DNA from 2 places in the Ectobacillus sp. JY-23 genome. Region 1 is predicted to be linked to the other one. Evidence: predicted binding sites of a transcription regulator. Region 1 holds the regulator's gene; the other holds the start of a gene.

The links. Region 1 encodes CtsR, which represses protease genes until heat stress. Its sites were predicted from a motif close to ATGGTCAATAAAGGTCAAACA; they were not measured.
Region 2: clpP (ATP-dependent Clp endopeptidase proteolytic subunit ClpP) is a predicted target of CtsR. The motif match lies at 2,105-2,125, and genes of this name have one in related genera.

What each region holds. Positions count from the first base shown of each region.
Region 1 is NZ_CP095462.1:2,540,287-2,543,707, reverse strand. Features, by position in the region: gene MUG87_RS13080 (protein-arginine kinase McsB) at 1-438, opposite strand, end outside; gene MUG87_RS13075 (protein-arginine kinase activator protein McsA) at 442-987, opposite strand; gene MUG87_RS13070 (CtsR family transcriptional regulator) at 1,007-1,468, opposite strand; rRNA gene rrf (5S ribosomal RNA) at 1,772-1,887, opposite strand; rRNA gene MUG87_RS13060 (23S ribosomal RNA) at 2,041-3,421, opposite strand, start outside.
Region 2 is NZ_CP095462.1:2,066,625-2,070,045, reverse strand. Features, by position in the region: gene yvcK (gluconeogenesis factor YvcK family protein) at 1-117, shown strand, start outside; gene whiA (DNA-binding protein WhiA) at 132-1,076, shown strand; gene MUG87_RS10805 (HPr family phosphocarrier protein) at 1,092-1,346, shown strand; gene clpP (ATP-dependent Clp endopeptidase proteolytic subunit ClpP) at 1,442-2,026, opposite strand; tRNA gene MUG87_RS10795 (tRNA-Arg) at 2,271-2,345, shown strand; gene rpoN (RNA polymerase factor sigma-54) at 2,761-3,421, shown strand, end outside.

The sequences.
Region 1 (3,421 bases):
ATCCACTGAATTAGCTAAATCTAATGCCTCTTTTAATTGTAAGCCCGGGAATAAACATTGTATGCGAATGTGATCTTCTTCATTAATCATAACGCTAATTTGTTCGTTTTCTGATAATAGACAAGCACCTGCAAAAGGAGCTTCAGCTAAATCAGGGCTAATTAAATGCTTTTCCACAAGTACCCTTCGTTGCAGTGGCTGTAACTCATCCATCCTAATTGATTGGAGTTTACCTATCTTTGCATCTTTATCTTGCAAAATGCCTTGTAGCTCATTCAATACCTTTAAAGCTCCATCTTCTGATAAAAAAGCAGGAAATGTATATCGTTTTAAGTTCCGTGCAAGTCGAACCCGACTGCTTAATACAATATCCTCCTCAGGACCATGTTCTTTCATCCAAGGACTAATAGCCTCATTCATAATTCGATCAAGTGACATAGACTAATCCTCCTCCCTATGCTCACTCAACTGTTTGCTAATCTCACGAATACGATCGCGAAGCTCAGCAGCTTTTTCAAACTCTTCTTTCTGTATATGCTGTGTCATGAGATGTTTTAACTGTTCTAATTCTTTTTTAAGACGTATATTTCCTTCCAGGCGCTCGGGAAATTTCCCTTTATGTGTGTTGTTACCACCATGTAGCTTCCTTAATATTGGTTGCAACTGCTCCCGAAAGGTTTCATAACAATGAGAACAACCAAATTTCCCAACCTGTATAAACTGCTCATATGTCATATGACAGTGTTGACATCGCTTCTGTGTATCGTCAGCAACTTTTTGAGGCTGATTGACAATGGTATGCTCATGATTTAAAAGTCCCGCTAGAAGGTTATGAAATGAAAAGCTAGAATTTTTTCCTGAAAAGAATGCACTATACTTATCTTGCTTTGCACATTCATCACAAACATGTATTTCTGTTTTTTCACCATTCATTATCTGCGTAAAATGCAATGTGGCTGGTCGCATTTGACATTCTTGGCAAATCAAATTTCATCCCGCCCTTTTCTTACTTGTATTTTAAAGCTGTAAGCATTGCTTTTAGCATACGAGCCCGCAATTCATCACGATAAGGCAACTCAGCTAATAAAACAGAACGATCTAGCACACTTAACATAATCTTCGCCTCTCTAATAGTAATAATTTCTTCCTCAGCAAGACGAGTGACAATGCTTTCCGCACCAGATTGAGAAATGCTGTTATGTGCCAAACGAATCATCTGGTCAATCATATGAATCTCATCGTGAAGCTTAACTTTAATAATCCTAATATATCCCCCGCCACCTCTTTTACTTTCAACCACAAAACCTTTTTCTAGTGTAAACCTAGTGTTAATAACATAATTGATTTGAGATGGTACACAGTCAAACTTATCTGCAACCTCACTGCGCTTAATTTCTACGGCGTGATTTTCGCTTAAGTCAATAACATGCTTCAAGTACTGCTCAATAATATCAGATATATTTCTCATTCACCTTCCACCTTCATTGACTTTGACTATCTTTGACTTTAATTATATACATCTACATATTTTTTGCAACTATTTTGTATGATATCAGTATCACCAAATCAAACCAGGTTTAATCCAAAGGTACTCATGTTTAATAAAGCTTTCATTTATATCTTATATTCTTTACTGATTTCTGCTACAGAGGTTTGCTTTCCACAAGCGGTCAGAGAAATCCTACCGACATGTAGAGATATCGAGACATTTCATCAATATTAAAATTTAACAAAAACAAAAAAGCCGGTCAAAATGACCGGCTTACTGTGTGCCTAGCGACGTCCTACTCTCACAGGGACAAGGTCCCAACTACCATCGGCGCAAAAGAGCTTAACTTCCGTGTTCGGTATGGGAACGGGTGTGACCTCTTTGCCATCATCACTAGACTTTTTTTAGAGACAATCATTATTATAATGATTTCTCATGAGATGTCAACATGTTTTTTAAAGAGCTTCGCTCTTTTGAAGGCATGTTCCTTCAAAACTGGATAACAAGTGTGTAATCTAGCTCCAGCTCGCTAAACGCTCGCTTCTGCTTTTTTGGTTAAGCCCTCGATCGATTAGTATCAGTCAGCTCCACACGTCGCCGTGCTTCCACCTCTGACCTATCAACCTGATCATCTTTCAGGGATCTTACTAGCTTGACGCTATGGGAAATCTCATCTTGAGGGGGGCTTCATGCTTAGATGCTTTCAGCACTTATCCCGTCCGCACATAGCTACCCAGCGATGCCCTTGGCAGAACAACTGGTACACCAGCGGTGCGTCCATCCCGGTCCTCTCGTACTAAGGACAGCTCCTCTCAAATTTCCTGCGCCCGCGACGGATAGGGACCGAACTGTCTCACGACGTTCTGAACCCAGCTCGCGTACCGCTTTAATGGGCGAACAGCCCAACCCTTGGGACCGACTACAGCCCCAGGATGCGATGAGCCGACATCGAGGTGCCAAACCTCCCCGTCGATGTGGACTCTTGGGGGAGATAAGCCTGTTATCCCCGGGGTAGCTTTTATCCGTTGAGCGATGGCCCTTCCATGCGGAACCACCGGATCACTAAGCCCGACTTTCGTCCCTGCTCGACTTGTAGGTCTCGCAGTCAAGCTCCCTTATGCCTTTACACTCTTCGAATGATTTCCAACCATTCTGAGGGAACCTTTGGGCGCCTCCGTTACATTTTAGGAGGCGACCGCCCCAGTCAAACTGCCCACCTGACACTGTCTCCCGCCCCGATGTAGGGGCGCGGGTTAGAACTTCAATACAGCCAGGGTAGTATCCCACCGACGCCTCCACCGAAGCTGGCGCTCCGGGTTCATAGGCTCCTACCTATCCTGTACAAGCTGTACCAAAATTCAATATCAGGCTACAGTAAAGCTCCACGGGGTCTTTCCGTCCTGTCGCGGGTAACCTGCATCTTCACAGGTACTATAATTTCACCGAGTCTCTGGTTGAGACAGTGCCCAAATCGTTACACCTTTCGTGCGGGTCGGAACTTACCCGACAAGGAATTTCGCTACCTTAGGACCGTTATAGTTACGGCCGCCGTTTACTGGGGCTTCGGTTCAAAGCTTCGCTTGCGCTAACCTCTCCCCTTAACCTTCCAGCACCGGGCAGGTGTCAGCCCCTATACTTCGCCTTGCGGCTTCGCAGAGACCTGTGTTTTTGCTAAACAGTCGCTTGGGCCTTTTCACTGCGGCTCTCGCTAGAGAGCACCCCTTCTCCCGAAGTTACGGGGTCATTTTGCCGAGTTCCTTAACCAGAGTTCTCTCGCACACCTTAGGATTCTCTCCTCGCCTACCTGTGTCGGTTTGCGGTACAGGCACCTTTTACCTCGCTAGAAGCTTTTCTTGGCAGTGTGGAATCAGAGAGTTCGCCCATACGGGCTTCCCCATCACAGCTCAGCCTTACGATGAGCGGATTTGCCTA
Region 2 (3,421 bases), 470 kb from region 1:
AAGCGTTTGTCTGATATGAACATTACTGTAATACAAGATATGCTTGTTAAATATGAAGACGATGTTGTTCGTCATGATACGGTGAAATTGGCCAGTATCTTATATTCATTGCTGTGAGGAGGTGAGCAAAGATGTCCTTTGCATCAGAAACAAAAAAGGAATTGACAAACTTAGAAGTAAAAGACTGTTGCGTAAGGGCGGAGCTCTCTGCATTGATTCGAATGAACGGCTCACTTTCCTTTTCCAATCGCCGGTTAATTATTGATATTCAAACCGAAAATGCTGCCATTGCACGACGTATTTATACATTGTTAAAGAGAAGCTATAACGTTGCTGTGGAATTGCTGGTGCGCAAAAAAATGCGTTTGAAAAAGAACAATGTATATATTGTGAGACTTGTGGAGCAAGCAAGAGAAGTGCTCGACGATCTCCAAATTATGCAGGGCGACTTTTCTCTCATTCATAATATTTCAGAAGAATTGATTAAGAAAAAATGCTGTAAGCGCTCCTATTTGCGAGGTGCTTTTTTAGCGGGCGGGTCCGTAAATAACCCGGAAACTTCTTCGTACCATTTAGAAATTTTTTCATTGTACAAGGAGCATAATGAAGCGATATGTGAGCTTATGAACGAATTTGAGCTTAACAGCAAAACGCTGGAGCGTCGCAAAGGTCATATTACGTACTTAAAAGAGGCAGAGAAAATCACTGAGTTTCTTAACATCATTGGGGCACATGGTGCATTGCTTCGATTTGAGGATATTCGCATTGTTCGTGACATGAGAAACTCTGTAAATCGTTTGGTAAATTGCGAAACAGCAAATCTTAACAAGACGATTGGCGCTGCACTTAGACAAATTGAAAATATCAAATATATTGAACGAACTGTCGGTTTAGATTATTTACCGGAGAAATTACGAGAAATCGCGCAGTTACGTATTAGCTACGAAGATGTGACTTTGAAAGAACTTGGGGAAATGGTAACAGGAAAAATCAGCAAGTCAGGTATTAATCATCGTCTCCGCAAAATTGATGAGATTGCTGAAAAGCTGCGGGCGGGAGAAATAGCAATGAAGTAAAAGGGGGAGAAAACATTGGTACAAAAGCAAGTAAAAGTTGCATTAAAGTCCGGGTTACAGGCACGCCCGGCCGCTTTGTTCGTACAAGAAGCAAATCGCTTTCAATCTGATGTGTTTATTGAAAAGGATGGAAAGAAAGTGAATGCAAAAAGCATTATGGGGTTAATGAGTCTGGCAGTAGGTGCAAATGCAACAATCACGATTATTACCGAGGGACATGACGAAGCGGATGCCTTGGATGCTTTAGTCAGCTATGTAGAGAAAGCATAAAACTTCGCGTCTAATGGCGCGAAGTTTTTTACTGAAAGTTCTATTTAAAATGGGGAAAAAGCCGGTGCATACACGCACCGGCTTTGTTTCAGTTCTTATTGCTTGTTTGCTACGATTTTATCAATCAAACCGTATTCAAGCGCTTTTTCAGCTGTCATGAAATTATCGCGATCTGTATCGCGTGCAATGACCTCAAGCGGCTGTCCAGTGCGCTCGGAAAGAATTGTATTTAGCTTATCGCGCAAGAACAGAATACGTTTTGCAGCAATTTCAATCTCTGTTGCTTGACCTTGTGCACCGCCAAGTGGTTGGTGAATCATCACTTCACTATTTGGAAGAGCATAACGTTTTCCTTTTTCACCAGCTGCGAGCAAGAATGCACCCATAGAAGCAGCCATACCGATACAAATGGTAGATACCGGTGCTTTAATGAATTGCATTGTATCGTAAATTGCCATACCTGCTGTAATAGATCCGCCTGGGCTATTGATGTACAGATGAATCTCCTTCTCAGAATCTTGAGATTCTAGGAACAACAGCTGTGATACGATAGAGTTTGCAACGTTATCATCAATTGCGCTACCAAGCATGATAATACGATCTTTCAACAGACGAGAATAAATGTCATACGCGCGCTCACCGCGGTTTGTTTGTTCAATAACTGTAGGAATTAAATTCATGGATAGGCCTCCTTTGTAATAGCGTGTTTCAAGTAATGCAGCGGAGTAATCCGCTCTTCTTGTTTCTATAATACAATTATGGTCAGTAAAGGTCAAATAAAACCATTTGTATTTACTTTTTTCTTGACCTATGGCTATATATTCGATGAGAATGACGTGTTCCCTTCACAGCATAACCGCTTCTTATGAAATTAAACGTGTTGATTTTCACACCTTGTATGGTATAATGTCTATATGACTATGTGCGCTCGTAGCTCAGGGGATAGAGCGGTGGTTTCCGGTACCACGTCATGCGGGGGTTCGATTCCCTCCGAGCGCGTCGATGAAAGCCTGTGTGCGAATGCACGCAGGCTTTTTATATAGAAACAAAATAGAAGGCTGTGTTAAAGCCCAATGTTGATCATTTGCACTTGTTGATTGGAGTGAAGGTGGTAAGACTCCTGCGGAAAGCGAACCCCCGTAACGGAAATCAACAATGAACTTTAACAGAGCCAGATAGAAAGAAGGAAACGAGACTGGTTTGTCATGGTCTTACGGGGCATGTGCGCTAATCCAAACTATACATCGCTTGACTAAAAATATATGAGTCTGTCATCTTATATCTGAAACTCGATTTTTCTTGTCGTATTCTCCCATTCTGCTTAATAAAAATGAAATAACGAATACTGGGTGGGTTTTACCATTCAATTTACGCATCAATGTATTGTACAATAGAGGCTAAGGGGGAGATTGGATTGAAGGCAAGTTTGGTACAGGAACAGTCACTTCGTTTGGCGATGACACAAGAATTGCGCCAGGCTATTGCGATGCTGCAGTATAATGCACAAGAGTTAACAGAGTTTTTGTATGAGCAGTCGCTGGAAAATCCGTTAATTGAGCTAAAGATCCGAGAGGGTGGGCGCAAAACAGAAAACCAGATGGAGATTTACGGTTCGCATAGTGAAACATTGCAGCAGCATTTGCTGGAGCAGCTTCGCATTCATAAAGCGGCCAATATGCGCGCATTGCGCTTTATAGTAGATAATATAGATGAAAATGGATATTTGCGAGAAAGTGATGAAGAGCTAGCGGCACTTCTCAATATACCGATTGATGAAGTACGGGCTTGTGTGCATGTCTTGCAAGATTTAGAGCCGGCGGGGGTTGGGGCACGCACTTTACAAGAATGTTTACTTCTTCAGTTAAAGCGCTTACAAAAAAGATGTGGTCTAGCTGAACAGATGATTGCCTATCATTTTAACGCGTTTGCCAAAAAAGATTGGAAGCAATTGACACAGGCACTGAAATGTCACGGTGAAGAATTACAGCAGGCAATGCGTGTCATTGTTTCATTACAACCGAAGCCGGGTCTTGCGTTTTCATCTGAAAAGCCGTTGTACGTTGTACCTGATTTAG